DNA from 2 places in the Mesorhizobium sp. M0601 genome. Region 2 is predicted to be linked to the other one. Evidence: riboswitches for the same ligand, from Rfam matches in the RefSeq annotation. Region 2 holds a riboswitch; the other holds the start of a gene.
The links. Region 2 has a riboswitch for S-adenosylmethionine ahead of NKI41_RS22790 (O-succinylhomoserine sulfhydrylase). Riboswitches for the same ligand answer to the same signal wherever they lie in the genome.
Positions count from the first base shown of each region.

Region 1: linked by a shared signal. The riboswitch ahead of metX (homoserine O-acetyltransferase MetX) and the one ahead of NKI41_RS22790 (O-succinylhomoserine sulfhydrylase) in region 2 are both predicted to bind S-adenosylmethionine.

Region 1 covers NZ_JAMYQK010000009.1:122,385-138,211, forward strand. Annotated here, with positions in the region: gene NKI41_RS11720 (pyridoxamine 5'-phosphate oxidase family protein) at 1-80, opposite strand, end outside; gene NKI41_RS11725 (LysR family transcriptional regulator) at 212-1,120, shown strand; gene NKI41_RS11730 (lysophospholipid acyltransferase family protein) at 1,228-2,028, shown strand; gene NKI41_RS11735 (LysE family translocator) at 2,056-2,676, opposite strand; gene NKI41_RS11740 (aldo/keto reductase) at 2,755-3,702, opposite strand; gene NKI41_RS11745 (quinone oxidoreductase family protein) at 4,048-5,028, shown strand; gene NKI41_RS11750 (gamma-glutamylcyclotransferase) at 5,049-5,597, opposite strand; gene NKI41_RS11755 (DUF2125 domain-containing protein) at 5,712-6,713, shown strand; gene NKI41_RS11760 (prephenate/arogenate dehydrogenase family protein) at 6,847-7,782, opposite strand; gene hisC (histidinol-phosphate transaminase) at 7,789-8,898, opposite strand; SAM riboswitch at 9,038-9,115, shown strand; gene metX (homoserine O-acetyltransferase MetX) at 9,192-10,361, shown strand; gene metW (methionine biosynthesis protein MetW) at 10,477-11,091, shown strand; gene NKI41_RS11780 (hypothetical protein) at 11,142-11,363, opposite strand; gene NKI41_RS11785 (hypothetical protein) at 11,362-11,568, shown strand; gene NKI41_RS11790 (DUF1330 domain-containing protein) at 11,654-11,974, opposite strand; gene NKI41_RS11795 (SDR family NAD(P)-dependent oxidoreductase) at 12,210-12,956, shown strand; gene NKI41_RS11800 (RNA polymerase subunit sigma-70) at 12,999-14,024, shown strand; gene NKI41_RS11805 (DUF1194 domain-containing protein) at 14,043-14,849, opposite strand; gene NKI41_RS11810 (ABC transporter ATP-binding protein/permease) at 14,926-15,827, opposite strand, start outside.
Region 2 covers NZ_JAMYQK010000029.1:662-16,488, forward strand. Annotated here, with positions in the region: gene NKI41_RS22760 (GcrA family cell cycle regulator) at 1-24, opposite strand, end outside; gene NKI41_RS22765 (aspartate aminotransferase family protein) at 379-1,578, shown strand; gene argF (ornithine carbamoyltransferase) at 1,593-2,504, shown strand; gene NKI41_RS22775 (Hsp33 family molecular chaperone) at 2,667-3,677, shown strand; gene apaG (Co2+/Mg2+ efflux facilitator ApaG/CorD) at 3,684-4,076, opposite strand; gene NKI41_RS22785 (ceramide glucosyltransferase) at 4,304-5,455, shown strand; gene NKI41_RS22790 (O-succinylhomoserine sulfhydrylase) at 5,492-6,682, opposite strand; SAM riboswitch at 6,753-6,830, opposite strand; gene NKI41_RS22795 (2'-deoxycytidine 5'-triphosphate deaminase) at 6,966-8,060, shown strand; gene araD1 (AraD1 family protein) at 8,091-9,083, opposite strand; gene mmsB (multiple monosaccharide ABC transporter permease) at 9,275-10,567, opposite strand; gene mmsA (multiple monosaccharide ABC transporter ATP-binding protein) at 10,564-12,096, opposite strand; gene chvE (multiple monosaccharide ABC transporter substrate-binding protein) at 12,196-13,260, opposite strand; gene NKI41_RS22820 (LysR family transcriptional regulator) at 13,578-14,567, shown strand; tRNA gene NKI41_RS22825 (tRNA-Gly) at 14,884-14,957, opposite strand; gene NKI41_RS22830 (DUF6460 domain-containing protein) at 15,089-15,352, shown strand; gene NKI41_RS22835 (histone deacetylase family protein) at 15,357-15,827, opposite strand, start outside.

The DNA.
Region 1 (15,827 bases), on a different contig from region 2:
TAGGCCTGGCGCGAGCCCTTGCGCGCCTGAATCGCCTTCACCGTCGGGGTGAAAGCAACATCGCTGGTGTGAGCGTTCATGGAAGCCTCCTCAAGCGCCGAGCTGCGCTGCATTGCTAGTAAGGAAATAGGTCCTTCCATCTTCGAGATGCAGATGCCATATCTGCAATCTATCCTTCCGTTTTTCGGGAGGGCAAATTTTCGGGAGAGCTATGGATCGCCTCCAGTCCATGTCGCTTTTCGTTGCCGCGGCGGAGACAGGCAGCCTCTCGGCTGCCGGGCGCCGCTTCGGCATTCCGCTGACGACGGTCAGCCGCAAGGTTTCGGACCTGGAGCGGCATCTGAAGACACGGCTGTTGAACCGCACGGCGCGGCAGCTGTCGCTGACCGATGCGGGCCATGCCTATCTCGCCGCGTGTCGTCGCATTCTCGACGAGGTCGGCGAGGCCGAGCGAATAGCCGCCGGCGAATACAGCGCCCCGACCGGCGAACTGATCGTCACTGCGCCGATCGTCTTCGGCCGCCTGCATGTGCTGCCGGTCATCACCAGCTTCCTCTCCGTCTATCCTGAGGTAGGTGTGCGGCTGACACTCGCCGACCGGATAACCCAGTTGGTCGAAGAGCACATCGACCTCGCCGTCCGCATCGGCGAGCTTGCCGATTCGAGCCTGATCGCCACCCGCCTGGGTTCGATCCGCCGCGTCGTTTGCGCGAGCCCGGCCTATCTCGCCGAGCACGGCACGCCGAAAACGCCGCAGGAGCTTGCAGCACACAGTGCAATCACCTTTGAAGGGCTCACCGCCGCAGCCTGGAGCTTCGCCACCGGCAAGACCGAAGTCAGCGTGCCGGTCCGCTCCAGGTTACGGGTCAACACGGCTGAGGCAGCGATCGATGCGGCGATTGCCGGCGTCGGCGTGACGAGGCTGCTTTCCTACCAGATCGCCGCCGCAGTCCGGTCGGGTAGGCTGCGCCCGGTGCTTCAAGAGTTTGAGCCAGACCCATGGCCGGTGAGCCTCGTCCATGCCGGCCAGGGGCTACTGCCGGTGAAGCTGCGCGCATTCCTCGACTTCGCCGCCCCGCGCCTGAGACAGCGCCTGCTGCAGGCGGCGTGGCAAACGTGACGAAGACGGCCCATCGCAAGGCCGGGCCGATCGCCCGCCTCGCAGCGTTTCCTTTTTGCCGGCGCTTGGTGTAACCAACGCACACCTCCTCACCGGGCACTTGCTGTATGCTGTATTTCCGCTCGCTGGCGTTCAATCTCGCCTTCTACCTCAATTTGATCGTCCAGATGATCCTCTGGACCCCGTATTATTTCCTGTCGCCACGCCATCGCGCCTGGTTCGTGCCGAAATTCTGGTCGCGCACCAGCATGTGGCTCTACGACAAGATCGCCGGCACCAGAAGTGAGATCACCGGCCGGGAAAACCTGCCTGGCGGCTCCTTCATCCTGGCGCCGAAGCACCAGTCCTTCTGGGACACGATCGCTTTCCTGCCTTATCTCGACGATCCCGTTTACATATTGAAACGGGAGCTGACCTGGATCCCGTTCTTCGGCTGGTACATTTTGAAGATGCGGATGATTCCTGTCGACCGCGGCAGCCGCTCGAAGGCATTGAAGACGGTGATCGCCGCGACCAAACAGGAATTGGCGCGCAATCCGCGGCAGCTGATCATCTACCCCGAGGGCACGCGCCGGGCGCCGGGCGACGAGCCGGTCTATAAATACGGCATCGTCGAACTCTACGCGCAACTTGGCATTCCGGTGGTGCCGGTCGCCCACGTTGCCGGTCTCTATTGGCCGCGCCGCAAATTCCTGCGCTATCCTGGCACGATCAAGGCGCGCTTCCTGCCACCGATCCCGCCCGGCCTCGGCAAGGACGAATTCATGCAACGGCTGATCGGCGAGACGGAGGCCGCCTGCGACCAGCTTCTCGTCGAGGCGGCACAGACGCCGAACCCGCCGCCGATGCCGCCGACGGCAATGAAACGGCTTGGTGAGCTCGATGCGAAACCTGAATTGAAAGGCTGAGACACCCGCCGCGCATGCCAGAAAGGCTCACGGCAAGGCAGCCAGGGCGGCTGTTGCAACCAGCGTCACGGCAAACACCAGATTGATGATCCGCGACGCCAGCGGTTTGCGCAGCAAATGTGCAAAAGCCGCGCCGGCGAGAAGCCACAAGAGATGAATGGCAGCAATCATCAAGGCGAGGACCGCCAGCTTGGCTGAAATAGCAAGACCGCCGGCGCCAGGAGACGCGCCGGCGAACACGGCGGCAATCGCCACATAGGCTTTCGGATTGGCAACGGCCAGAAGGAACCCGCCCAGGAAAGTGGGAGGTGCCGCCCCACCAATGCGTGCCGCCAGCGGCGGCGCCGTCGCTATCTTCAACGCCAGATAGAGGATGTAGGCTGCTGACGCGACCGCCAACAGCGCTGCGAGCTTCGGCAGCGCGGTGAGAACGGCCATGATGCCCGTCGCCACCACCAAAAGCACGAGAACCGTCCCGACAACGATTCCCGAGGCATAGCGCAGCGAACCGCGCAGGCCGAACGCGGCGCCGATCGCGGTGACGCTTATCGTCGCCGGCCCCGGGCTGCCCATGACGATGGCCGACGCCAACACAAGCGCCAGCAATCGCTGCCATAGCTGCTGATCGAGAAGACCCTGTCCGGCCATGCGGCGTCCCTGCATCCTGTGACGAGGCAGGGACGGTAGGGCAAGGCAGCGGCGCCGGTCTTGAACGATCGTGCGCGGCTACGCGCTGGCCTTGTCGAGCTCGGCGATATCGTCCGGGCTGAGCTGCAACGACGCGGCACGCATCAGGCTGTCGAGCTGGTCGAGCGTCGTCGCGCTGGCGATCGGGGCGGTGACGCCGGGCCGCGCCATGACCCAGGCAAGCGCCACTTCCGCCGGCTTGGCCGAATGTCTGGCCGACACCGCGTCGAGCGCTGAGAGAATGCGCATGCCGCGGGTGTTGAGATAGCCTTTCACACCGCCACCGCGCGGGCTTTTGCCGAGGTCGGCCTCGCTCCGGTACTTGCCGCTCAGAAACCCCTTCGCGAGGCTGAAATAGGTGATGACGCCGATGTCCTCGGCCGCGCACAGATCGCGCAGCGGACCATCGAAGGACGAGCGGTCGTAAAGGTTGTATTCCGGCTGCAGCACCTCGTAGCGCGGCAGGCCGCGCAGGCTTGCTACGTCAAGTGCGGCCCGCAACTGGGCGGCGTCGAGGTTGGAAGCGCCGGTATAACGGATTTTGCCCTTGTCGAGCAGTTTCTGGTAAGCGCCGAGCGTTTCCTCATAAGGGGTCGCCGGGTCGGGCCAGTGCGACAGGTAGAGATCGACGCTATCGACCTGCAGCCTCTTCAGCGAAGCGTCGATGGCCTTTTCGATATAGGCGGCGGACAAGTCCCTCTTACCCTGTCCCATATCCGAACCGACCTTGGTGATGACGACAACCTTGTCGCGGTTGCCACGGCTCTTCATCCATTTGCCGATGATGGTTTCGGATTCGCCGCCTTGGTGGCCGGCAATCCAGCGCGAATAGGAATCGGCCGTGTCGATGGCGTTAAGGCCAGCGTCGACAAAGCGGTCGAGCAGGTCGAACGAGGTTTTCTCATCGGCGGTCCAGCCGAACACATTGCCGCCCAGAACCAATGGCGCGATGGATAGGTCGGTGCGACCGAGACGACGTTTCTGCAAGGCTGATCTCCATGGTGATTCATGCTGGGGCGGATGGGAGCCGCCGATCGGGCTAACCTATGTCGCACCGTGGCAACGTCAAACGCATAGCCTCTTTTCCAGCCCGCCGGCGCTTCACAAAACCGCGACCCGCCGCGCCGTGTCGGGCTTCAAGAGGCTGTCCCGAATTTCCAAACCAGTACCCTCTGGGGAAACAATCTGGCAAGTTTAGCATATAGATTGTCAAATCTGCCAATTCAGACCTTTGCCGGCCGGCCATAGGTTCCGCCGCGCCGACGCAAGTCTCGGCACGGTCTGGCCGGGGCTCAGACTGTTGGCCTCGGATCGTTTGTTATGGAGACCGGCATGAAAGCAATTGTATTTGACGCCATCGGTTCGCCGCGCGACGTGCTCTATGTGGATGACCTGCCGATGCCACGGATCAGCGACGGCGAGGTGCTGGTCAGGATGGTCTCGGCCTCGATCAATCCGGGCGACTTCCTGTTTATCCAGAACCTCTATCCCGAACCGAAGAAGCCGCATTTTCCCCGGCAGATCGCCGGAAACCATGGCGCCGGCATCGTCGAAGCCGTTGGCGCGAACGTCGGGTTGGAACCGGGGATGCTTGTCGCGTTCAGCTATTATGGCAGCTGGGCCGAGTACGCCGCCATTCCCGCCGAATGGCTGATCCCGTTGCCTGCCGGCTATCCTGTCGAACGCGCCGGGCAGATGGTGAACCCCATTACCGCGTGGGATCTGCTGGTGGATTCCCGTGTGCGGCCTGGCCAGTGGCTGGCTGTCACGGCCGGCTATTCGTCAATTTCGACAATGGTGATGCAGTTCGCCCAACGACGCGGCATCAACGTCATCGCGCTTGTGCGGCGCTCGCACCAAAGCTTCGATCTGAAGACGCTTGGCGCCGCCGCCATTCTTGACCTTTCGGACTTGAAGGCAAGTATCCGGGAAGCGGTGATGGATATCACCGGCGGCGCCGGATTGAACGGGATCATCGACAATGTCGGCGGACCTGTCAGCGGCGAATTGATCCGCACCCTGGCGCTCGGCGGGCAGATGGTGATCAATGGCGGAATGAGTGCCGAGCGCTTCGAACTGCACAATTTCGACGTGTTGCTGAGCGGCGTCGAGATCAGGGCGAATATCTATCGCTACTTCTTTTCGCCGCCTGCCGAAGCCGACCGGCCTGTGCTATGCGAGATTATCGACACCTTCGGCCAGCCCGGCTTCCACGTTCCTGTCGGCGGTCTCCACCCGCTGACCGAGTTCAAGCTTGCCGTGGCAAACAGCCTGGATCGCGCCGATCTTGGAAAACAGATTTTCAGGATGTAGCCCGCGTCACGGCACCGAAGCTACGTCGCGATCCGTCTCGTCACGTCTTCCAGCCAGTGGTCGCTTATACCCAGTGCTTCGAGGTGCTCCAGCGTGCTGAGCACGTAATCCTCATTCCTCCCCGACTGGCCGACGGCGCCTCGGACGACGGCCGCCGCCTCGGCCGCGTCGAGCGCGCCGGCATATTGCTCATGGCTGCGGTCGACAACGTAGGCCACGGCCTCCACCGTCTCGCCCCCATTGGTGCCGCGCCTGTCCGTCTCCTCGTTATCGAGGCGAACGCGGAGCACACGTTCGAGATAGACGTTGGTGACCAGCTCGCGTTCGCGCAGATAGGTAATGACCTCGTTGCGCAGCTCGCCTGGAACCCGGAACGCCAGCCCGATGCAGGAGCCTCCGCGGTCGAGGCCGAGCACCAGGCCCGGCCGTTCGCGCGTGCCGCGATGCACGAAAGAATAGACGCAGAGCGAACGGCGGTAGCCATGCAGGCGGGCGCGCCGCGTCTCGACATGTGCGAATCCCGGTCGCCAGATCAGTGAGCCGTAGCCAAAAACCCAAAAATCGCCCATATCGCCAAGCCTGATTGTGACGACCACCTCACCGGTGGTGTTTCAGTCCGTCTACCTGTTGGTGCCGCAAGCGACAGCCCGCCCGTGCCACCCCGCGTTAACGAAAGCCGCAGCATGACGTCAAGTGACGAGCGCCCGCCGCCCAGCCAACGTCGCCGCCTGTTGTGGCTTGCCGCTTTCATCCTCGTGCTGTTCGGCATCTACAGCGCGGGCTGGTTCTACCTGGCGGACCTGGTCGAGAGCGCCACCAAAAAGGCGGTCGCCGATCTCGACGACAAAGGCATCAAGGCCGACTGCGCCAATCTCGCGGTCAGCGGCTATCCCTTCAGCTTCACCGTTTCCTGCGACAGCCTGGCTTACGAGGACGACAGCCGCAACGTCGCGGCATCGACAGGCAAGATCAACGCCGCCACGCAGATCACCCGCCTTCTGTCGCCTGCCGCCGAGCTCAGGGGGCCGCTCAGGACCTCTGTTCCCGGCATGACCCCGCTCTGGATCGACTGGGATGACCTGCGGGCCGACATGAAGCTGTCCTGGCCGCTGCCGAGACGCCTCTCGCTGCAGGCAGAAGGCCTGTCCGGCCAGACCGATCCGGCAGACGACACCGATCCCGTCTCGCTGTTCAGCGCCGGAACCGCCACCGGACAATTGCGCCCAAACGGCCCGGACATCGACTCTGCCGGCAATTTCACCGATCTTGAAATCGACGCAGCGGCCATCGGCGGGCGCGTCTTGCCGCCGCTCGACGGCAGCGGCGACGTCACGCTGAAAAACGGCGTGACACTGATCAAGGCAAATCCGAAGAGCCTGCGCGGCCAGGCGGCCGAAATCCACGAGCTCGATCTGTCGTCCGGAACTGCGCGCATCACCGTTTCCGGACCGCTGTCGGTCGATGACGACGGTCTCATAAATGCCGACCTGACGATCAGGCTCAATGATCCAAAGGCCGTGGCGGCAATCCTCGCCACCGCCATCCCCGAGCAGAAGAAAGAGATCCAGACCGGCTTTGCCGGACTGGCGCTCCTCGGCAACCAGCCGTCGATGCCGCTCAAGATCGTCAGGGGCAAGGCCTCGCTCGGCTTCATCCCGCTCGGCAAGATCAAGCCGCTCGACTAGAGCAATTCCAGGAAAAGTGTGAAACGGTTTTCCGTCCGGAATTGCGCAAAACAAAGAGATAGAGCCGTTCGGCGTTTCTGTGAAACGATGAACCGCTCTAAGCCAGGCTGGCCTGCGATCGGCCTGCCGCGGCTTATCCCTTCGGCGGGTGTTCGACTGCCTGGCGGCCGAAATCCGGTACGTCGATATCCTGGCCGGCCTCGATGATCGAGCGGCGGACGGCGCGGGTGCGGGTGAACAGGTCGAACAGTTTTTCGCCGTCGCCCCAGCGGATCGCCCGCTGCAGCGAGGACAGATCCTCGGAAAACCGCGCCAGCATTTCGAGAATGGCGTCCTTGTTGTGCAGGCAGACGTCGCGCCACATGGTCGGGTCGGACGCCGCGAGACGGGTGAAGTCGCGAAAGCCGGAAGCCGAGTATTTGATGACCTCGGACTTGGTCACCGACTCCAGATCGTCGGCGGTACCGACGATGTTGTAAGCGATGATATGCGGCAGGTGCGAAACGATGGCCAGCGTCATGTCGTGATGCTGCGGGTCCATCGTGTCGATGTTGGAGCCGCAGCGGCGCCAGAATTCCGAGAGCTTTTCCAGTGCTGCGGGATCGGTGCCGGGCAGCGGCGTGAAAATGCACCAGCGGTTCTCGAACAGTTCGGCAAAACCGGCGTCCGGTCCCGATTTTTCGGTGCCGGCCAAAGGATGGCCGGGGATGAAGTGCACGCCATCAGGCACGTGCGGCTGCATCTGCGCGATCACCGACGCCTTGGTCGAGCCGACATCGGTGAGGATGGCGCCCTTCTTCAGCGCCGGCGCGATCTCCGCGGCGACCGTACCGGAAGAACCGACCGGCACCGAAACGATAACCAGATCAGCATCGCGAACCGCCTCTTTCGCATCCGTCGTATAGGTGTCGCCAAGGCCGAGTTGGCTCGCCCGTGCCAGCGTCGCTTCGCTGCGCGTCGAAATCGCGATTTGGCCGGCGAGCCCCTCGCGGCGGATGACGCGGGCCAGCGACGAGCCGATCAGGCCGATGCCGACCAGCGCGATTTTTTCGAACATCGGTGATGTCATGGTGTTCTAGCTTTTCAGGAATGTCGCGAGTGCTGCGACAACGCCGCGATTGGCCTCTTCGGTGCCGATGCTCATGCGCAGCGCGTTGGGAAAACCGTACCCGGAAACGCGCCGCAATATGTAGCCGCGCGCACTGAGGTAGTCGTCGGCGGCCGCCGCCGAATGCTTTTTGTCCTCGGGAAAGTGGATGAGGATGAAATTGCCGACGCTCGGTGTCACCCGCAGCCCGAGCCCGCTTAGTTGCTCGCTCAGCCAGGCTAGCCAGGTCTCGTTGTGCGCGACGCTGCGTTCGATATGGGCGCGGTCGTGGATCGCCGCGATGCCGGCCTCGATTGCCGTTGCATTGACGTTGAAAGGCCCGCGCACGCGGTTGATCGCGTCGATGACGTGCATTGGCGCATACATCCAGCCGATCCGCGCCCCGCCCAGGCCCAATTTGGAGAAAGTGCGGGTCATGACCACGTTTTCCGCGCTGGCCACCAACTCGACGCCGGCTTCATAATCGTTGCGCCGGACATATTCGGCGTAAGCTGCATCCAGCACCAGAAGCACGTTTCGCGGCAGGCCGGCATGCAGGCGGCGCACCTCCTGGAACGGCACGTAGGTGCCGGTTGGATTGTTTGGATTGGCAAGGAAGATGATCCGGGTAGCCGGCGTCACCGCGGCGAGGATCGCATCGATATCGGCGCGTTCATCGGTCTCCTTGACCGTCACCGGGACGGCACCGGCCGACTGTATGTAGATCTTGTAGACCATGAAGCCGTGTTCGGTGATGATGGCTTCGTCGCCGGGCGCGAGGTAGGTCTGCGCCAGCAGGCCCAGAATCTCGTCGGAGCCGTTGGAGCAGACGATGTTCGCCGGGTTGAGCCCGTGCACCTCGGCGATCGCTTCCCTCAGGCGCCTGGCGCTGCCGTCGGGATAGACCGCGAGCTTGTCGGCGACCGCGCGCGCGGCCTCTATCGCCTTTGGCGAAGGGCCGAGCGGGTTCTCGTTCGCCGACAATTTATGGACCTTGGCGACACCTTCAGGCGCCGCGCTCTTGCCGGGCACATAGGCTTCGATGTCCATGATGCCGGCGCGGGGCCTTGGACGTGTCTGATCCGGTGTCTGGCTCATTTCATGAAATCCGTCGAGAGTGCCTCCATCCGGAAGCCGCAGCGGAAATACAAGCCGTGGCCCGGAATGTCGAGGGGCCGGCAATTCGGGATCAAGAACTTGCCGTTGACGAAGCCATGCGCGAGTCATAGAAGAACGGCTACAGTTCCGTGGTGATTTGGCCGGTCGGCTTGCAGCCACGTTAAACAACTTGCTAAAGGGCCGTTTGCATCTTGTAACCGGCTTTGCGAAGGCATGGCCGGTTTTTTGTTGCCCAGACCGGTGGACAACTGAAGGCCGGGCAAGGAGATGTGATGGTCGCTTTGCGCGCGCGAAAAACCAACAACGAGGCCGACCAGCCGTCGAGCCCGGTGTTGCGTTTCGGCGCCGACAAGCCGCTCAAGCTCGACGCCGGCACGCTGCTGTCGCCGTTCCAGATCGCCTACCAGACCTATGGCACGCTCAACGACGCGCGCTCCAACGCCATCCTCGTCTGCCATGCGCTGACCGGCGACCAGCATGTCGCCAACACCAATCCGGTGACCGGCAAGCCGGGCTGGTGGGAAGTGCTGATCGGTCCCGGCAAGATCATCGATACCGACCGTTTCTTCGTCATCTCGTCAAACGTCATCGGCGGCTGTCTCGGCTCCACCGGCCCCGCCTCGACCAATCCCGCCACCGCCAAGCCCTACGGGCTCGACCTGCCGATCATCACCATCCGCGACATGGTGCGGGCGCAGTTGATGCTGGTCGAGCATTTCGGCATCGAACAGCTGTTCAGCGTGCTGGGCGGCTCGATGGGCGGCATGCAGGTGCTGCAATGGGCCTCCAGCTATCCGGAGCGCGTCTTCTCGGCGCTGCCGATCGCCACCGGCGCCCGCCATTCCTCGCAGAACATCGCTTTCCATGAGGTCGGCAGGCAGGCGGTGATGGCCGACCCCGACTGGCATGGCGGCAAATATTTCGAGCATGGCAAGCGGCCGGAAAAGGGGCTGGCGGTGGCGCGCATGGCCGCCCACATCACCTATCTGTCGGAAGCAGCGCTGCACCGCAAGTTCGGCCGCAACCTGCAGGACCGCGAAGCCCTGACCTTCGGTTTCGATGCCGACTTCCAGATCGAGAGCTATCTGCGCCATCAGGGCATGACGTTCGTCGATCGCTTCGATGCCAACTCCTATCTCTACATGACCCGGGCGATGGACTATTTCGATCTCGCCGCCGACCATGGCGGCCGGTTGGCCGATGCCTTCGCCGGCACCAAGACGCGCTTCTGCCTGGTTTCGTTCACTAGCGATTGGCTGTTCCCGACCGAGGAGAGCCGCTCGGTCGTGCACGCGCTGAACGCGGCCGGCGCCTCGGTATCGTTCGTCGAGATCGAGACCGACCGCGGCCACGACGCCTTCCTGCTGGATGAGCCCGAACTGTTCGCCGCCATCAAGGGCTTCATCGCCTCGGCCGCGCGGGCGAGAGGGCTCGGCGCATGACCCCGAAAAGTTGCGGATTGTTCGGATCAGGACCATGTGCCAGGCATCAGCGCATGACCCCGAAAAGTTGCAGGCTTTTCGGATCAGGGTCATGCGTCAGGCAAGAGGCGAACGCATGAGCGTCAACCGCGCCCAGCGCGTCGACCTCGAAGTCGTCGCCGATCTCATCCCGCCGCAGTCGCGGGTGCTGGACGTCGGTTCCGGCGACGGCCTGCTGCTCGAATTGCTGCAGGAGACCAAGAAGGTCGATGGCCGCGGGCTGGAACTGTCGCAGCGCGGCGTCAACGAATGCGTGGCGCGCGGCCTGTCGGTTATTCAAGGCGATGCCGACAAGGATCTCCAATTCTATCCCGACAAGGGTTTCGACTTCGTCGTTCTGTCGCAGACCTTGCAGGCGACCCGCAATCCGAAGCTGGTGCTCGACGAACTGCTCCGGATCGGCAACCGCGCCATCGTCTCATTCCCGAATTTCGGCCACTGGCGGGTGCGCCTTTCGCTGCTCTTCAACGGCCGCATGCCGGTGACCAGGGACCTACCCTATTCCTGGTACGACACGCCCAACATCCATTTCTGCACCATTCGCGACTTCGTCAATCTGTGCGACGAGCTTGGCGCGACGGTGGAAAAGGCAACCGCGCTCGACGCCAACGGCCAGCGGATCGGCTTCTCCATGCCTTGGTGGTTCTGGAACTTTTTCGGCCAGCAAGCGGTATTCCTGCTGAAACGATAGGTTTGACAGGCAGAAGCAACGAACCTCAGACCTGCGCAAGAACCATATTTTCAATTTTCAATCCAATGAAGTTGCCCGGCATTCTTGGTTGCTTTAACAGGTCTCAAACGGGTTGGTTTGGGGGAAGCAATGAAGACGTTAGTATTAGCAACAGCTTTGATGTCGGCCACTTTGATTTCCGGATGCACGACGTCGAAGACCGATTTCCAGAATGGACAAGTCGCGTTGAGCGGCAGCCCGGCGCTGAAACGGCAGGCGATCCAGCGGTGCATGACCAAATTCAAGATGCGGTTCGGCAAGGTTGAAAGGGCAAACCTCGCCGCGCTCATGAACGTCCCGGATGCCGGATTGGAACACACGTTCTGCACGCGATTGATGAACGGCTTCGCGAACGGGAGGATCAACTACTCGGATTACCTGGCTGCATTGTCGCACGGCGACATGTCCAACGCGATCAAGGTGCTGCAGGGGAGGTGAAGCTGCCGATGCAGACGCGATCCAAATTCGGTGCCGCCAGATAGATGGCGGCACCATAGACGCCGGTTGTACCCGATCATTCCCCCTATTCAAGCACGTCCGTGGCCTTGTGCGGGTGCTGGACGCCATCAACGAAGACCACGTCGGACCGGGAATTGCCGGTACGCAGCGGCAATATCTCCTGATAGGCGGGCGAGTCGTACCATGCACGTGCCTGCTGCCGGTTGGGAAACTCGATGACTATGAGATAGCCCGGCCAGGTGTTTTCAACGACTTCCACCTCGCCTCCGTGCACCACGAAGCGGCCGCCAAACGGTTCCAGCGTGGCATCGATCTTGTGCAGGTACTCGACGATCTGCGGCCCCGGCGTGACCTGGCGCATATGGGCGACGGCGTAGGCGGTCATGGCGTAACTCCTTGTGGTCGAAGGCCGGACAACCGGCTTGATGGGAGCAGTTTGCCGAGACGTCGCGCACAGGTCGATTACCCCCGAGGTAATGACACTGAATACAAAACCGACGCGCCGCTGCCGTCAGCTGAAAGATATTTCCGCCTGGCACCGATGATTTCCACCCACCTGCGCTGTCCTTATCGATGAGCGCGCCTGGATGGTCCGGCGGCCGGGAATAGAGAGGTGATCCATGGGATCGTTGCAAAATCAGAATGTCGTCGTCGTCGGAGGCAGCCGTGGTGTCGGCCGCTCCATCGCGGAGGCCGCCCTCAAGGAGAAAGCGACGGTGCTGGCCGTCGCCCGCGGAAAACAGGCCCTGGCGCAATTTGCCTGGGAGGTCTCGGGCGTGAAGACGCTCGCGGCCGATGCTACGATGGACTCCGCCCCGGATAAGGTCTTCGCCGCGCTTGAGCCGGACGTACTGGTGATCTGCGCAGGTGCGCTGGCGCCTTCTGCGCCGGTGCATGAACAGAACTGGAAGGCGTTCTCGGCAAATTGGGACACGGACGTCAAGGCGTCGTTCCTGTTTTGCCGGGCCGCTCTGCGGCGTCCGCTCAAGCCGGGGACCCGGATCGTTCTGATCTCCAGCGGCGCGGCCTTGACCGGCGGACCACCGAACGCCGGCGGCTATGCTGGCGCAAAACGCATGCAGATGTTCCTGGCCGGTCATAGCCAGAAGGAGGCCGACCGGCTTGGCCTCGGCCTGCGCTTCATGGCGCTCGCGCCGATGCGCATCATGCCGGAAACCGGCGTGGGCAAAGCCGGCGTCGACAGCATAGCGGCCTATATGGGCATCCAGCCGGCGGACTTCATCGCCGCCATGACCGACATGCAAACGCCGGCCGATGTCGGACGGGCGGTGGTCGCACTCGCCACCGGCCAGCCGCAAGGCAGTTCCTTCATGGTGAGCGGTAGCGGGCTTGCCCCGGCCGCCTGAGGGGCGCGTAATGCAACGCTCGCTCGTAACCGCAGAAGCCACATGACAAACGGTCAACCACCTCTGCAACCATCACGCCAGCCGATCCTCGATCGGCTGGCCTTCGAGAAGGTCACGGCCGCGCATCGCCGCGAGCTCAAGCTGCATTGTTATCGCATGATGGGTTCGCTGCACGAGGCCGACGACCTCGTCCAGGACACGTTGCTTCGCGCCTGGCGCGCAAGATCGGAGTTCGACGGGCGAGGTTCGGTTCGCGGTTGGCTCTACATGATCGCGACCAACGCTTGCCTCAACGCCATCAAGGCGAGGTCGAGGGCGCGTCGCGTTCTCCGGGAACCCGGACGGCAGCCCTCGCACGGGGCGGCCATAGGCGGGCCCGTAGCCGACATCGCCTGGCTGGAGCCCTACCCCGACGCCGAGCTTCCAGACATTGCCGGCAGCGAGCCAGGTCCGGAAGCCCGTTACGAGAGCCGCGAGGCCGTCCAGCTCGCCTTCGTCGCGGCGATCCAGGATCTGCCGCCCAGGCAGCGCGCCGCGCTGCTGCTTGCCGACGTCCTCGGATGGTCGGCTGTCGAGACGGCGCGTTTGCTGGGCGGATCGACGGCTTCGATCAACAGCGCGTTGCAGCGAGCCCGCGTAACGCTGGCGGCGCGCTATCCTCAGGGACGGCCGGCCAGCCGATCACGGCCCAGCCGCGAAGAAGGCCTGCTGCTCGAACGCTACATGCAGGCCTGGCAGGCCGCCAATCTCGACGGCTTGATCGAGCTGCTGCGTGAGGACGCCATCTACACCATGCCGCCTTGGCTTGAATGGTATCAAGGCCGCGAAGCGATCCGCGGTTTCTTCGAGACCGTCTGGCCGAGGTTTGGCGGCTTCCGCACACTGGCCACCCGCGCCAATGCCCAGCCGGCGGTCGGGGTTTATTCCCGCAGCCACGACGGCCCTGAATGGCGGGCCCATTCCCTGCATGTGTTCGACGCAGCCGAGGGCGGGATCGCTTCCTTGACGATCTTCATAGGGCCGCTCGGGCCATCTCTGTTCCCGGCCTTCGGCCTGCCACCAGCCTAGCTTACCCCTGGGCCAGCCTTATCGGTCAAGTTCCGGGAAATAGGGGTCCGAGAAAAACCTTCGGTCGCGCTCACCTTGCAGGCAGTCGATCGGTGCGTCGATGCGGATCGTCCTCGGATCCACCTTGGGATACTCGATGCCGCTGACCTCGAGGATCAGTTTGCGGCGAGTGGCGGTGGCGAATTCGGAAGCAGCATAGATCGGCAGCACGAACGAGCCCGGCCCGCCGGTAACGCATTCGGCATAATACCGGTCGAGATGGCTGAAAGTGGGTGACGGGCTGATCAGGATCGGCAGCCCGTTGATGACGATGCCCTTCGCCAGCGCCGCATCGCGTGCCGTTGTGACCGGCAAGCCGGTGTTGTTTGGGCCGTCCCCCGAGACGTCGATGACGCGGCGTTTGCCGGTGAAGGCCGTGCCGTTGAAAAGCTCGGCGCCGAAAGCCACAGCACCGGAAATCGAGGTGCCGCGAAAGCTCCTGAACGGGCGGGCCGCGATCTTGTCGGCGAAAGCGTTGGCGCTCTCCTTGCTGTCGACGATCTGCCAGGCAATGACCGCATCGTCGCGGATGGTGCCGGCCCATTCGAAATAGGCGATGGCGATGCGGCCGAAGGTGCCGGCGCGCACGGCGTTGATGAAGTCGGGGTGGCGCAGCGCCGCGACATAGCCGGCGCGCTGCAGGGCAAACTCCCTTTCATCCATCGACTGCGAGATGTCGACGGCCAGCACCAGCTCGACATCGACGGCAATTGCATTGGCCGGCGCGGCCGCAGGTGCCGCCGGGGTGCAGGCAAGGCAGGCGAGCAGGGCGAGAGCGTCAAGCATGGCCGATCGGAACGTTCCCATCTGAAACGATCGCGACAGTTTTTCGCCGCGATCGCGGCGAAATAAAGCTTGCCTTCTATTTCTTTCGGCCGGTCGAGGCGATCGCCGGGGGCGGTTCGATGGCACCTGCCCTGATACGGGCCGGCTTGAGTGGCGGTTGGCCGGCATCCTTGACGATGGTCAACGCCCGCCGGAAGAAGCGGCCATTGTGCTGGCCGCGGCCGATATTGAGGATCGCGGCGTCGGGAAGGCGCTTCTCCAGCATCGACAGCACTTGTCTCAGCGTTGGGCCGTCGAACGCGTCCAGCGCCTCGTCGATGATCACCCATTTCGGCCGTCGCAAGGCCAGCCTGGCAAAGGCCAGCAGACGTTGCTCGTCGTCGCTGAGCTCACGCTCCCAGCGCGCCGAGCGATCGAGCGAGGACGACAGGCGTTGCAGCCCGACATCGGCCAGCACCTCCGAGATCTCGGCATCGCTCGCCTCCGCCGCGCCGTCTGAATGGTTGAGCACCTCGCGCAGCTTGCCGAGCGGGAAATAGGGGGTACGCGGAACAAAGATCGGCGCTTCTCCGGCCGGCATGCCGATCCGTCCGCTGCCCCATGGCCACAGACCGGCAATGGCCCGGAAGAACAGCGTCTTGCCGGCGCCCGGATCTCCGGTGATCATGACCCGGTCGCCGGCGCGGATTTCGACATGCGGCTCGGCAAGCTTGGTGCATCCCTCCGGCGAGGCGACCTCGAGTTTCTCGAAGGTCAGGCTGCCGTCCGGGTTTTCGCCGAACGAAATGCGCCTTTCCGTATGGTGCAGCGCGTCGGTATCGGCAAGCGCGATGCGGAAGTCGGCGACCCGCATCAGCGTAGCGCGCCAATCGGCGATGCCGCCGATATTGTTGATGAACCAGCGCAGCGACGAATGGACCTGGTTGAAAGCGCCGACTGCCATCATCAAGCCGCCAAAGCTGATATCGCCGGCGAAAT
Region 2 (15,827 bases):
GACTCGCTCGTCAGTCCAGTTCATGAGACCGCGCTCCTGCTGAAACGTGCGGCAATCGGAATCCATTCCCGACCCGGCTTCTGCCGGGCAGACACCACATATATCGGGTGATTAGGTCCGCCGCACGAAATCTAGTTATTTCTCTACTACAATTACCTTATGCGCTGACTCGGTGACAAGAGTCCCAAGGCCAACACGAATCGGTTTTTTCGGTTTTCCCCAACTTGCCCGGTCGCTTATGAGCCGGCGTTATGCTGGGGGCTTGCCGCGCGACCTTGCGCGACCTTTTCGTTGACTTCACGGCCGAAAAACACGATAAGCCACAAGGGCCGCCGCTTTGGCGGCTTTTTGATTTTTCCGGTTCCGGAGACGCATATAATGAGCGGTTCGGCGCTTTTCGAGACCTTTGTTCGCGCACCCCTGGCTTTCGACCACGGTGAAGGCACCTGGCTGGTCACCGACAAGGGCGAGCGATATCTCGATTTCGCCGGCGGCATCGCCGTGAATTCGTTGGGCTACAGCCATCCGCATCTGGTCGCGGCCCTCACCGAGCAGGCCGCCAAGCTCTGGCACGTCTCCAATCTGTACGAGATTCCGGGACAGAGCCGGCTCGGCGAGCGGCTGGCCGACGCAAGCTTCGCCGACAAGGTGTTCTTCACCAATTCCGGCGCAGAGGCGCTCGAATGCGCCATCAAGACGGCGCGGCGGTACCACTTCGTCAAGGGCCACCCCGAGCGCTACCGCACAATCACCTTCGAAGGCGCCTTCCACGGCCGCACCCTGGCGACCATCGCCGCCGGCGGCCAGTACAAGTATCTGGAAGGTTTCGGCCCCAAGGTCGACGGCTTCGACCAGGTCGGTTTCGACGATGTGGATGCCGCCGAGAAGGCGATCACGCCTGAAACCGCGGCGATCCTGATCGAGCCGGTGCAAGGCGAGGGCGGCATCAGGCAAGTGCCGACGCAATCGCTGAAGCGGCTCAGGCAGCTCTGCGATCAGCACGGACTGCTCCTGATTTTCGACGAGGTCCAATGCGGCGTCGGCCGCACCGGAAAGCTGTTCGCGCATGAATGGGCGGGTGTCACACCCGACCTCATGGCGGTGGCCAAAGGCATCGGCGGCGGCTTCCCGATGGGTGCCTGCCTCGCCACCGACGAGGCAGCGGTCGGCATGACCGCCGGCGTGCACGGCACCACCTTCGGTGGCAATCCGCTGGCAATGGCGGTCGGCAACGCCGTGCTCGACGTGGTGCTGGAAGACGGCTTTCTCGAAGACGTCCGGCGCAAGGCACTGCTGTTGAAGCAGGGGCTCGCTGGTGTCGCCGACGAATTTCCGGATGTTATCGAAAGCATCAGGGGCACCGGCCTGATGCTCGGGCTTAAATGCGCGATGCCCAACACCAAGGTCACGGTGGCACTGCGTGACCAGCATCTCTTGACGGTTCCGGCCGGCGACAACGTTATCCGCCTGCTGCCGCCTCTCACCGTCACCGACGCCGAGATCCACGAAGCGCTCGAGCGCATTCGTGCCGGCGCCAAGAGCCTGGCAGATGCCATCGTCGCTGCCGCTGCGAAGTAATCCTGGAATTCCTGATGTCCCTTCGCCATTTCACCGATCTTTCCGCCGTTTCCGAAGGCGATCTGCGCTTCATGCTCGACGACGCAGCGGTGCGAAAGGCAAGGCTCAAGGCCGGCGAACGCAGCAAGCCGCTCGAAGGCAAGGTGCTGGCGATGATCTTCGACAAGCCGTCGACGCGCACGCGCGTGTCGTTCGACGTCGGTATGCGGCAATTGGGTGGCGAGACGATCATGCTGACCGGCACCGAGATGCAGCTTGGCCGCTCGGAGACCATTGCCGACACGGCCAAGGTGCTGTCGCGCTACGTCGATGCCATCATGATCCGCACCACCTCGCATGACCGGCTGCTGGAACTGATGGAAAACGCTACGGTCCCCGTCATTAACGGGCTGACCGACGAGACCCATCCCTGCCAGCTGATGGCCGACATCATGACCTTCGAAGAGCACCGCGGTCCGGTGGCCGGTAAAACGATCGCTTGGACCGGCGACGGCAACAACGTGCTGCATTCGCTGCTGGAGGCATCCGCGCGGTTCCATTTCAAGCTGAATGTCGCCGTGCCCGAGGGCAGCGAACCGGCCCAGAAGCATGTCGACTGGTCGAAAGCCAATGGCGGCAAGCTGAAATTCACCCGTTCGCCCGAGGAGGCCGTTCACGAGGCCGACTGCATCGTCACCGACTGCTGGGTGTCGATGGGCCAGGAGCACCGTGCCCGCGGCCACAATGTCTTCCTGCCCTATCAGGTCAATGCGGCACTGATGGCGAAAGCCAAGCCGGACGCGCTGTTCATGCACTGTCTGCCGGCGCATCGCGGTGAGGAGGTTACCGACGAGGTCATCGACGGACCGCATTCGGTGGTGTTCGATGAGGCCGAGAACCGGCTCCATGCCCAGAAGGCGGTCTTGGCCTGGTGCCTGGGCGCTTGATACGAGCCGCGGTGATCCGGGCCGTCCTGATCTGCGCCGCCTTGATCTGGGCCGCCTTGATCCGGGAGTTGGTGGTGCCTATCTCAGGCGCATCACGCAAATCGAGCGCGTCTCGTCGCATGCGCCCCGGAGGGCGGCATCGCCGCGCCCCGGAGCTTTGTCATGTTGGAAACTCATCAATTGGCTGAACATAAACCCAAGCTCGGCGAATTCGGCTACGCCGGCGACGACCATGTCGTGCCGTTCGAGGTCGGCCCGCTCGACGTGCGCGGTCGCACCGTCCAGCTCGGGCCGATGCTCGATGCTATTCTCAGCCGTCACGACTATCCCGAGCCGGTCGCCCGGCTCCTGGCTGAAGCCTGTGTGTTGACGGTATTGCTCGGAACTTCGCTGAAGTTCGAGGGCAAGTTCATTCTGCAGACCCGCACCGACGGGCCGGTCGACATGCTGGTCGCGGATTTCTCCACGCCGCACGCGCTGCGCGCTTATGCCCGCTTCGATGCCGACCGGCTGCAGGCTTTGACTTCTGCCGGCGAGACGTCACCGCAGACGCTGCTCGGCAGCGGCGTCCTGGCGCTGACCATCGACCAGGGCGCCCACACACAACGCTACCAGGGCATCGTCCAGCTCGACGGCGTCACACTGGAAGATGCCGCACGCACTTATTTCCGCCAGTCTGAGCAGATTCCGACCGACCTCCGGCTTTCGGTTGCCAAGCTTCTGACGCCCGGCGTCGGCGGTGCCCGCGAGCAATGGCGGGCCGGTGGCCTGCTGGCACAATTCCTGCCGCAGTCGGCGGAGCGCATGCGCGTACCCGACCTTCCCGGTGGCGATGGCGATCCGCGTGAGGAAATCCACGACCCGACCGACAATTCCTGGCAGGAGCTGCTGGCGCTGCTTGGTACTATTGAACCGACCGAGCTGATCGATCCGACGATCGGCGCCGAACGGCTGCTTTACCGGCTTTTCCACGAGCATGGCGTCCGCGTGTTCGGCGGGGTGCCGGTCGCCGACCAGTGCTCATGCTCGAGGGAGAAGATCCACGGCATCCTCGAAGGCTTTTCCGCCGAGGAGATCAGGGACAGCACCGAGGATGGCAGCATTCACGTCGCCTGCGAATTCTGCTCGAAGCAATATGACTTCGACCCGGCGGAGTTTGCAGCGGCCGGATGACGGCCGTCAATTGACGGTGCGCCGCATTCCCGGCAAGTCGAGCGAGAAGGCGGGGATGGCGACGTCGAACGTCTCGCCCCGTTTGTTGCGCATGGTGTAGTGCCCGACCATGATGCCGGACGGCGTCGAGAGCGGGCATCCAGACGTATACTGATAGCTGTCGCCGGGGTTGAGTCCGGGTTGCTCGCCGACGACCCCGGGGCCGCGCACTTCCTCGACCTTGCCGGTGCCGTCGGTAATGTGCCAGTAGCGCGACAGAAGCTGCACGAACTCATCCGACTGATTGTCGATGGTCACCTGATATCCCCAGACATAGCGGTTTTGCGGCGGGTCGGAGTGATCCTCCAGATAGAACGGCCTGACCTGCACTTCGATGTTGCGGGTGACGGCGCTGTACATAAACTGCTCCAAAGCAATGTAGATGGAACTTTCGACGCTCAGCGCAGTTTGATCAACGATGCGCGTCATCTCCTTGCCCGACTCGAGCGCAGGTGCCGAAAAACAATGTCATTTAAGTGACACATGACGATGATGGTGTGCAGGCTTGTGCCGGGCGACTCAGCGTTCTGTCGAATTGTTGAAAACGGCCGTCATGCGGCCGGCACTTCTGGAGTGACCAGATCTCGATGGAACCGACATTCGCAGCCGCCCTCCTTTCCATAGCCCTCCTTCTTTCAAATCTCGCCAGCATCCTGTTAGCTTCGCTGAAGCTGAAGCGACCAGCCAGGATCGCACCGCCCGCCAACGCGCCGCCGGTATCGATCGTCATCCCGGCACGCGGCATCGAGCCGTTTGCCGAAGAGACGCTGGAGCGCGCCTTCTCACTCGACTGGCCGCGCTACGAACTCATCTTCTGCGTTGCCCATGCCGACGACCCGGTGGTCAAGCCGATCACCGCCGCAATGGCGCGCTTTCCAGCTATTCGCGCCCGCCTTCTAGTCGGTGACGACCGCATCAGCGGCAATCCAAAACTCAACAATTGCGTGAAGGGTTGGGAAGCGGCGCATTATCGCTGGGTCATCCTTGCCGATTCCAATGTGCTTATGCCGAGCGACTACGTCCAGCAGCTGATGGCGGCATGGCGGCATGGCACTGGCCTCGTCTGCTCGACGCCGATCGGCTCACGGCCGGACAGTTTCTGGGGGGAGGTCGAATGCGCCTTTCTCAACACGCTGCAGGCACGCTGGCAGTACGCTGGAGAGGCGCTCGGCCTCGGCTTCGCGCAGGGCAAGAGCATGTTGTGGAACAAGCCGATGCTCGACGCCAATGGCGGCATCCGCGCGCTTGCCGCCGAGATCGCCGAGGACGCCGCCGCGACCAAGCTGGTCAACGGGCTCGGACTGCGGGTCAATCTTGTCGCCTCGCCCTTCGAACAGCCGCTCGGCCGGCGCACGCTTGGCGAGATCTGGTCGCGGCAGGCGCGCTGGGCGCGGCTGCGCCGCGTCACCTTCGCGCTGTTCTTCGCCCCCGAGATCCTGATCGGCGCGGCGCCGCCGCTGGTGCTTGCGCTGATCGCGGCGGCTGACGCCGGCGTCAGCCTGCCGGCAACCGCCATCGCCGTGCTGGTTGCGGCCTACCTGCCGGAATGCGCCTTGGCCTCGGCCAAGGGATGGCAGCTGTCGCTGCGCACCATCCCGGCGATGATGGCGCGAGACCTGATGCTTCCCGCCATTTGGGCGCGCGGATGGCTGAGCGGCGCCGTCGACTGGCGCGGCAATGTGATGACTATCCAGACCAAGGCCGTCGCGGAGCTGGAAGAGACCCCGTCCGGCGCCTGATCGGCGCGTCCCCGCTCGCCTCTGTTCGGCCAGCCCTTATCCGGCAACTCTCAGTGCCTGCTCGATGTCTTCGAGCAGGTCGTCGGCGTCCTCAAGGCCAACTGACAGCCTGAGTGTTCCCGGTCCGATGCCGAGCTCGGCGCGGGCCTCATCGGTCAAGTTCTTGTGCGTCGTCGTCGCCGGATGGGTGATCAGGCTCTTGGCGTCGCCGAGATTGTTGGAAATGAGCACGACGTCGAGTGCGTTCTGGAAGGCAAAGGCCGCCTGCTTGCCGCCCTTCACATCGAGGCAGATCAGCGTCGAGCCACCCGACATCTGCTTCTTGACCACGGCCGCTTGCGGGTGGTCGGCACGGCCAGGATAGATGACACGGGCGATTTGCGGGCGCTCGGCCAGGAAATCCGCGATGCGGCCGGCACTTTCCGTCTGCTGGCGTACGCGTAGCGGCAGCGTCTCCAGGCCTTTCAGCAGCGTCCAGGCATTGAAGGGCGAGAGGCTTGGGCCGGTGTGGCGGAAATAGTCATGCAGGTTCTCGTCGATCCATTTCTTGTCCGACAGAACGATGCCGCCAAGACAGCGCCCCTGGCCGTCAATATGCTTCGTGGCCGAATAGACGACGATGTGGGCGCCGAGCTGCAGGGGTTTCTGCTGCAAGGGCGTGGCGAACACATTATCGACGATCAGCCTGGCGCCGATCGAATTGGCAAGTGCCGCGACGGCGGCAATGTCGATCACTTCCAGCGTAGGATTGGTCGGGCTTTCCAGGAAGAACAGTTTGGTGTTCGGCTTGACCGCCTTTTCCCAATTGGCGATGTCGGTGCCGTCGACCAGCGTTGCCTCAATGCCGTATTTCGGCGCCAGCGTCTCGACCACCCAGCGGCAGGAGCCGAACAGCGCGCGCGCCGCCACGATATGGTCGCCCGCCTTGGCGCTGCACAGCAGTGCTGCCGTCACCGCCGCCATGCCGGATGCCGTGGCGCGCGCGTCTTCGGCTCCTTCCAGCGCGCACATGCGTTTTTCAAACATGTCGACCGTCGGATTGGCATAGCGCGAATAGATGAAGCCCGGCTCCTCGCCCTTGAAGCGGGCCTCCGCCGCTTGCGCCGTCTCGTAGACATAGCCTTGGGTGAGATACATCGCCTCGGAGGTCTCGCCGAAGCGGGAACGCAGCGTTCCGGCATGCACGAGTGCGGTCTGAGGCTTCCAGTCGCGCTTCTTGGTCATCATTCCATCCAAACACCAAAATTGGTCCAAACAACAAAAAACCGGTCGCGAAAGTCGCAACCGGTCCATATGGCCTTGCGGCCCGACGGTCCTTTAGCGACTTGTTTAACGTGGCTGCAAGCCGACCGGCCAAATCACCACGGGATAACGAGCTTTAGACCCGCGCCACGCTTGCGTCAATTGCCGGCATGATTAAGAGGGTTGTACCAAGCAGGTGCCAAAGGCGTCTACGGTCGGACCTGCGACAGAACAAGACCTCGCCCGGCGTTCGAACGGAGCCAGACCCTTGCGGCAGACAGGCATTCTTCCCGATCAGGATATTTCCGCGCTGTTCCAGACGGGCGCGCTGAAATCGCCGCGCACGCTCGATGCCGATCAGATCCAGCCGGCCAGCCTTGACCTCAGGCTCGGCGACAAGGCCTGGCGGGTGCGTGCTTCCTTCTTGCCCGGCCCGGACCACAGGGTTGCCGACAAGCTCGACCGGCTGAAGCTGCACGAGATCAACCTCGCCGAAGGTGCTGTGCTGGAAACCGGCTGCGTCTACATCGTGCCGCTGCTCGAAAGCCTGGCGCTGCCCGCCCATATTTCCGCCTCCGCCAACCCGAAAAGCTCGACCGGACGGCTCGATATCTTCACTCGGGTAATGACCGACCGCGGCCACGAGTTCGACAAGATCGCCGCCGGCTATGAAGGCCCGCTCTACCTGGAGGTCAGCCCGCGCACTTTCCCGATCGTCGTGCGGACCGGCTCGCGGCTGTCGCAGATCAGGTTCCGCACCGGCAATGCGCTCTTGTCGGAAAACGAGTTGCACGAGTTGCACCGCGCCGAAATGTTGGTCGCCACCGAACCACCCAACATCTCAGGCGGGGGCATCGCGCTATCGATCGACCTCGACGGCGACAAGGACGGGCTGGTCGGCTATCGCGGCAAGCACCACACCGGCCTCGTCGACGTCGACAAGCGCGCCGCGCAGGATGTCGTCGATTTCTGGGAGCCGCTCTACAAGAGCGGTGCCGGCGAGCTGGTGCTCGATCCGGACGAATTCTATATTCTGGTGTCGCGCGAGGCGGTGCATGTGCCGCCGCTCTACGCCGCCGAAATGACGCCCTTCGATCCGCTGGTCGGCGAGTTCCGCGTCCATTATGCCGGTTTCTTCGACCCGGGTTTCGGCCATTCGGCGTCGGGCGGCACCGGCAGCCGGGCGGTGCTCGAGGTACGCAGCCACGAAGTGCCGTTCATCCTCGACCACGGCCAGATCGTCGGACGGTTGGTCTATGAGCACATGCTGAAACGGCCGCGGGCGCTCTACGGCACTGATCTCGGCTCGAACTATCAGGCACAGGGCCTGAAACTGTCCAAGCATTTCCGCGCCGCGCGCTGACCTTCCTCTCACTTCCGGGCTACGCCCGGCTCAAAGTGCCTTCACGGCGACCTTCACCGGCTGCTCGATTTCAAGCGGGTTGCGCAGTGGCAGGCCGAAATCCTGCGCCTCGATTTCGAATACGTCACCGGCCTCGGTCCTGACGCCGTCGGCAAAGGACAGCGTCGCCGTGCCGAACATGTGCACATGCACGTCGCCCGGCTGGCGGAAGGCTGAGTATTTGAAGTGGTGATGCTCGAGATTGCCAATGGTGTGCGACATGTTCGCCTCGCCCGACAGGAACGGCTTTTCCCAAAGCAGCTTGCCGTCGCGCAGGATGCGCGAAGTGCCGCGGATATCGGACGGCAGATCGCCGATCAGGATCTCCGGCCCGAACGAAGCATTGCGCAGCTTGGAATGGGCAAGGAAGAGATAGTTCACACGCTCGGTGACATGGTCGGAAAACTCGTTAGACAGCGTGAAGCCGACGCGGAACGGGGCGCCGTCGTCGCCGATCACATAGATACCGGCGATTTCCGGCTCCTCGCCGGCATCCTGGGCGAAGGCGGGCGACATAAGCGCCGCACCGGGCGCCACCGCCATGGTGCCGTTGCCCTTGTAGAACCATTCCGGCTGCACGCCGATCTGGCCCTTCGCCGGCTTGCCGCCCTCAAGCCCCATGCGGAACATCTTCATGGAATCGGTCAGCTGTTCCTCGCCGTCCGTGCTGAGCTTCTTGTGCATGGAATCGCGGGTCGCGGCGGAGCCGAGATGCGTCAGCCCAGTGCCGGTGAGATGGAGATGCGCCGGATCGGGATGGTTGATCGGCGACAGCAGCCGGCCCTTCTTATAGGCTGCGTCGAGATCGACGGTTTCGCCGAAGCCCTTGCGCTCGATCAGGGCGACAAGCCCGCTGCCGGTACGCGCGGCTTCCATCGCCAGCGAATAGACGCTGCGGGCGCCGTTGATGACGCGGGTCTTGCCGCCGTTGCGGGCAACGACGCGGATCGTCTCGGCGTCGTCGAGGATTTGTGAGATCAGCATGGTAACCCTCTCTGAATTGTGGGCTGGCCTGCCCTTTCTCGGCAAACCCTACCCTGCGCGGCCCGGACCCTGTCCGCGCCTCGGTTGAAATTCTTCGTCCGGATTGCGCTCGCGGATCAGGTCCCTCGGGGGGACTTCTTTGCGCCGCCCGGCAGCGTCGCGATGTGACCCGTATGCCTCCTGGTTGCCTCTCAAGCCTTGTTCTTGTTGTAGACGTCGAAGACGACGGCGCCGAGCAGCACCAGGCCTTTGACCACCTGCTGCCAATCGACATTGACGCCCATGATCGACATGCCGTTGTTCATGACGCCCATGATGAAGCCGCCGACCACCGCGCCGATCACCTGGCCGACGCCGCCCATCGCCGAAGCGCCACCGATGAACACCGCGGCGATGACGTCGAGCTCGCTGCCGAGGCCGGCCGCCGGCACAGCCTGCCCCAGGCGCGCTGCGATAATCAGGCCGCCGAGTGCCGACAGCACGCCCATATTGATGAACACCATCAACGTCAGCCGTTCGGTCTTGATGCCCGATAGCTGGGCTGCCTTGGCATTGCCGCCCATCGCATAGATGCGACGGCCGATCGTCATGCGTTTGGTAACGAAGACGAACAACGCGATCAGCACGCCCATCACCATGAGAACGATGGGGAGGCCCCTATAGGTGGCGAATTGGTAGACGAGAAACAGCGCCAGCGCGCTGATCACCAGGGTCTTGACGACGAACAGCGAGAAGGGCTCGGCTTCGTAGCCATGCTTCTCGCGGGTGCGCCGTGCCCTGAGGCCGAAATAGGCATAGGCGAGCACGGCGACGAGGCCGATCACGATCGTCGTCAGGTGCAGCGTCAGGCCGCTGCCGACAATGGTTTTGCCGGCGGCGTTCACGGTTGGCGGTATCAGCGTCAACGGGCCGATCAGGTCCGGAATGAAGCCGGAACTGAGCGCCTTGAAGCCGACGGGAAGCGGCCCTACGGAAGACCCGCCACCCAGCAGCGCCTGGCAGATGCCGCGGAAGATCAGCATGCCCGCCAGCGTGACGATAAAGCTCGGTATTCGGTGATAGGCAATCCAGTAGCCTTGTGCCGCGCCGATCGCACCACCGACGATCAGGCAGATGATCGACACCACCAGCGGATTGCTCAATGGGCCAAGCGGCCAGATGACCATCATCATCGCCGCCAGTGCGCCGATGAAGCCGGCGACGGAGCCGACGCTGAGATCGATGTGACCCGAAACGATCACCAGAAGCATGCCCAGCGCCATCACGATGATGAAGCTGTTCTGCTGTACGAGATTGCTGAGGTTCACCGGCTTGAACAGCGTTCCGGACGTGGTGAACTGGAAGAACACCATGATTGCGATCAACGCCAGCACCAACCCGTATTCGCGCAGGTTGGTGACCAGCGCCGAGACGGCAATGCGAGGTCCCTGTTGTAGATCCTGGGCAACGCCGGTCTGCGGCCCGGGAGCGCTTTCGGTGCTCATGATGCTTTTCCTTCTCCGCGGACGATGGCGCGCATTATCTTTTCCTGGCTGGCGTCGCTTGCCGCCATTTCGCCGACGATGCGTCCTTCGTTCATGACGTAGATGCGGTCGGTGATGCCGAGCAGTTCGGGCATTTCCGACGAGATGACGATGATTGCCTTACCCTCGGAGGCGAGACGCGCGATGATCGTATAGATTTCATACTTGGCGCCGACGTCGATACCGCGTGTCGGCTCGTCGAGGATCAGCACTTCCGGATTGGCGAACAGCCATTTCGAGAGCACCACCTTCTGCTGATTGCCGCCAGAAAGGTTGCCGGTCATCTGGTAGACGCTCGAGGCGCGGATATTGGTCCTGCCGCGATAATCGTTGGCGACCGAAAGCTCGCGCAAATCGTCGATCACGCCGTGGCGCGACACGCCGGGCAGGTTGGCCAGCGTGATGTTGTGTTTGATGTGGTCGATCAGGTTGAGACCGTAGGTCTTGCGGTCCTCGGTAACGTAGGCGATGCCGTGTTCCACCGCCTTGCTCACCGAAGAGACGTCGATCGGCTTGCCGTTGAGGAACACCTCGCCGGTGATGCGACGGCCATAGGACCGGCCGAACAGGCTCATGGCAAACTCGGTCCGGCCGGCACCCATGAGCCCGGCAATGCCGACCACTTCGCCCTTGCGGGCGTTGAGGTTGATACCCTTGATGACCTGCCGCTCGGCATGGATGGGGTGGTAGACCGACCAGTTTTTCACTTCGAGAACGGTCTCGCCGATCTTCGGCTCGCGCGGCGGATAGCGGTCGTCGAGCGAACGGCCGACCATCGAGGTAATGATGCGGTCCTCCGAGATGTCCTTCTTGGCCAGCGTCTCGATAGTCCGCCCGTCACGGATGATGGTGACCTTGTCGGCGACCCGGTTCACCTCGTTGAGCTTGTGCGAGATCAGGATCGAAGTGATGCCTTGCCGCTTGAATTCGAGCAGCAGATCGAGCAGCGCCTGGCTGTCCTTTTCGGACAGGCTCGCGGTCGGCTCATCGAGAATGAGCAACTTCACTTCCTTGCTGAGCGCCTTGGCGATCTCGACCAGCTGCTGCTTGCCGACGCCGATATTGGTGATCAGCGTGTTGGGGTCTTCCTTGAGGCCGACCTTCTTGAGCAGGGCGCTGGTGCGCGCCTCATTGGCATTCCAGTCGATGACGCCGTATCTGGCGTGCTCGTTGCCGAGAAAGATGTTTTCGGCGATCGACAGCATCGGCACCAGCGCAAGCTCCTGGTGGATGATGACGATGCCCTTGCGCTCGCTGTCATGGATGCCTTTGAAATGGCACTCATCGCCGCGATAGATGATCTGGCCGTCATAGGTGCCGGACGGATACACACCCGACAGCACCTTCATCAGCGTCGACTTGCCAGCGCCGTTCTCGCCGACCACGGCATGGATCTCGCCTTCCTCGACCATGAGCTTGACGTTCGACAGCGCCTTGACGCCGGGAAACGTCTTGGTGATGTCGCACATCTCCAAAATCGTCGATGCCATTGAGAATACCACTCCTGCGAGGTCCGCAAACAATACCGGGCTGGCTCGCCAACGAAAAGGGGCCCTGCCTGCGCAGGACCCCAGGCTTTGTAACCGCGATTACTTCAGCTCTTCGGCCTTGATGTAGCCGGAATCGACCACCAGGGCCTGATAGTTCGACTTGTCGACGTCGTGCGGTGTCAACAGGATCGAGGGAACGACCTTGACGTCGTTGTTGTAGGTCGTGGTGTCGAGGCCTTCCGGCTTGCCGCCCGAGAGCACCTTGTCGACGAGTTCGACCGTCGCCTTGGCGAGTTCGCGGGTGTCCTTGAACACGGTCGAATACTGTTCGCCGGCGATGATCGCCTTGACCGAAGCGGTCTCGGCGTCCTGTCCGGTGACGATCGGCCATGGCTGATCGGCGGTGCCGTAGCCTACGGCGCGCAGCGAAGCGATGATGCCGCGCGACAGGCCGTCATAGGGCGAGAGCACGCCATCGACGCGGCTGCCGTCCGAGTAGTTGGCGGAGAGCAGATTGTCCATGCGGGCCTGGGCGGTTGCCGCCAGCCAGCGCAGCGTGCCGACCTTGTCCATGCCCATCTGGCCGGACTTCACGACGAGGGTCTTGTCGTCGATCAGCGGCTGAAGAACCGACATGGCGCCGTTATAGAAGAAGAACGCATTGTTGTCGTCCGGCGAACCGCCGAACAGCTCGATGTTGAACGGGCCCTTCTTCTCGGGATAACCGAGACCCTTGAGCAGCGATTTGGCCTGGATGACGCCGACGCCGAAATTGTCGAAGGTGGTGTAGTAGTCGACATTTGGCGTCTTCTTGATCAGGCGGTCGTAAGCGACGACGACAACGCCGGCGTCATTCGCCTTCTGCAACGCATCGCCCATCGTGGTGCCGTCGATCGAAGCGATGATCAGCGCCTTCGGGCCCTTGGTGATTTCGTTTTCCAGCTGGCTGAGCTGGTTCGGAATGTCGTCCTGCGCGTACTGCAGGTCGACAGTGTAGCCCAGAGCCTCGAGCTGGGACTTGACGGCGTCGCCGTCGTTGATCCAGCGCTGCGAGGTCTTGGTGGGCATCAGCACGCCGATCAGGCCTTCGCCCGCCTGCGCCGGCAGCGTCATGGCCGCGATGCCTAGGGCCGCGACGGCGGCCAGTGTCTTGATAATCTTCACATTAACTCTCCCTGGTTGATGGACGCGTACCCTTGGGTTTCGTGGGCCGCGCAATCGTGCAGGAGCGCCAAACGCGCCGCTGCCGTCAATCGATCTCCGGTATCCTCCCAATCGGCCCCGAGACTCTGGTTTCAATCGATACGAGTTTTCCCTCGTCACCGACCGTCAAGCCTCAGGACGCGCGAAGGGTGTGTCGCTTTGCCATAACTGTCAAATGCGATCTTTGATGGTTGCTATATCGAGACTGATATGGCTTAGGCTAGTGACGACGCTGCCGGATCCTGCCAGGGCGCCGGGCGTAAGAGTAGGGAAGAATCATGGCAGCGCTGCGAAATCCTGGCGGAATATCAGCCAGTTACGATGAAATCCCGGGTGATGGCGGAACCTTGCTGCGCAGCGGCTTGAGCCTGCGTCACATGCGTATGATCGCAGCCCTCGACGAGCACAGCCGAGTGAGCGCCGCGGCCCAGGTCATGAACATCTCGCAGCCGGCGGCCTCGCGCATGATCGCCGAGATGGAGGCCGTGCTCGACGTCAAGCTCTGCGAAAGGCTGCCGCGCGGCATCACGCTGACACCCTATGGCAAGGCGTTGGCACGGCGCGCGCGATCGATCCTGCTCGAGATGCGTGAGGTCGACCGCGAGATTTTCGAGCTCAAGGCGGGCAAGGGCGGCTCGGTATTCCTGGGCGCGGTGACAGCACCGGCGATCGAGCTGGCGGTGCCGGCGATCCGCGAGATCCGGCGCCTTTATCCGCGCATCGAAATCACCATGCAGGTCGAGACCTCGAACGTCCTGGCACGCGAGCTGATCGCCTCGCGCCACGATTTCATCATCGCCCGCATCCCCGACGACCTCAATCCGCGGCTGTTCGAAGCGCGCGTCATCGGCGTCGAGAAAGCCTGCCTGATCGTGCGCCGCGGCCACCCGCTGACCAAGGGCAAGGCGGTGCGGCTGGAAGACACCGCCGCCTATGACTGGGTTTTCCAGTCGGGCGGCTCGCCGCTGCGCCAGGCGATGGAAAGCAACTTTTTGAACCGCAACATCGCGCTGCCGGACCGCATCCTCAACACCAGCTCGCTGCTATTGACTCTGGTCATGGTCGCGCAATCCGACGCCATTGCGCCGGTTTCGATCCAGGTCGCGAAGTTCATCCAGAACCCCGAAGGCCTGGCCGGCGCCATCGATGTTGTCCAGACTGAATTCGACATCGAGGTCAGGCCCTACAGCCTGATCACGGTGAAGAACCGCGCGCTGTCACCGGCAGCCAAGATGCTGCACGACTTTATTCTGCGGGAGGTGGGATAAGGGCTGGAGCGGCAAGCGGAGCGCATCCCGTGGCCGGCCAGACGACCAGACAGGCCCGCCAGCAGCGGCGCCGATGCACGTCGGCCACTACTGCCTGATGCTCAAAAAAGGCCCGCCAGCAGAAGCCAGCGGACCAAGGGTAGACTTTCCGGTTGGGGTCATTCGAGGCCCCGCCGACCCTCAATGTGAGATATTCCACGAACTGGCACATCGGCCAAACAGATGAAAGACGGCCAGCCCGGGCTGTAAAACTGCCTATAAATCCGCTGGTTTTCAGCTTGGCCAGAACAAGTGCAATGCACCGGGGGGCAAGAGCTGGAGCGGGTAGCGGGAATCGAACCCGCGCGTTCAGCTTGGGAAGCTGACAAGCTACCATTACATCATACCCGCGCTGGTTCCTCCGATATCATGGCCCGGCGCCGATGCGCAATCCGGTTTGAGGGCTCGGCTTGATGCAGGGCTATCAACTGCGTATTTCTAGGCATGTGCCCGAATCGCGGCACCCGACTGTGGAGACAGGCTTGTCCGCACTGAACCGCTTTCTCGGCGATACGCCGCTCCGGGTGATCCTGAAGCTGCTTGTGGTGTCGTTCCTCGTCGGGCTGGTCATGAATGCCTTCGGCTGGTCGCCGATGGATGTGCTTTATGGCATTCGCAAATTCTTCATCGACCTGTGGAATTTGGGCTTCCACGCCATCGACCGCTTTCTCGGCTACATCCTGCTCGGTGCCGCGATCGTCGTGCCGGCCTTCATCCTGCTCAGGATCGCTAACTACCGGAAGTGAATTTTCAGGCGTAGCCCGCCGCCACCTCGAACAGGATGGCATGCCGTGCAGCAAGTGCTGCGACATCCGTCGAATAGCCGCCGCCGATAACGCCGCATACCGGTATGCCAAGCGTGCGGAAATGGCGGATCACCATATCGTCGCGGGCGCGCAGCCCGTCATCCGTGAGCGACAACCTGCCGAGCCGGTCCTCGACATGGACATCGACGCCGGCATTGTAGAAGACGAGGTCCCAGCGCCTTCGCGCCGACAGCTCCGGCAGGATGGCGTCCAGCCGCTCCAGATAGGCTGCATCGCCGGCGTCGTCGGGCAGGGCGACATCGAGATCGGAGGCGATCTTGCGCGCGGGGTAGTTGCGGTCGCCATGCATGGAGAAGGTAAACACGCGCGGCTCGTCGTTCAGGATATCCGCCGTGCCGTCGCCCTGATGCACGTCGAGGTCGACGACCAGGATGTTTTGGACAGCAGCTTCGGC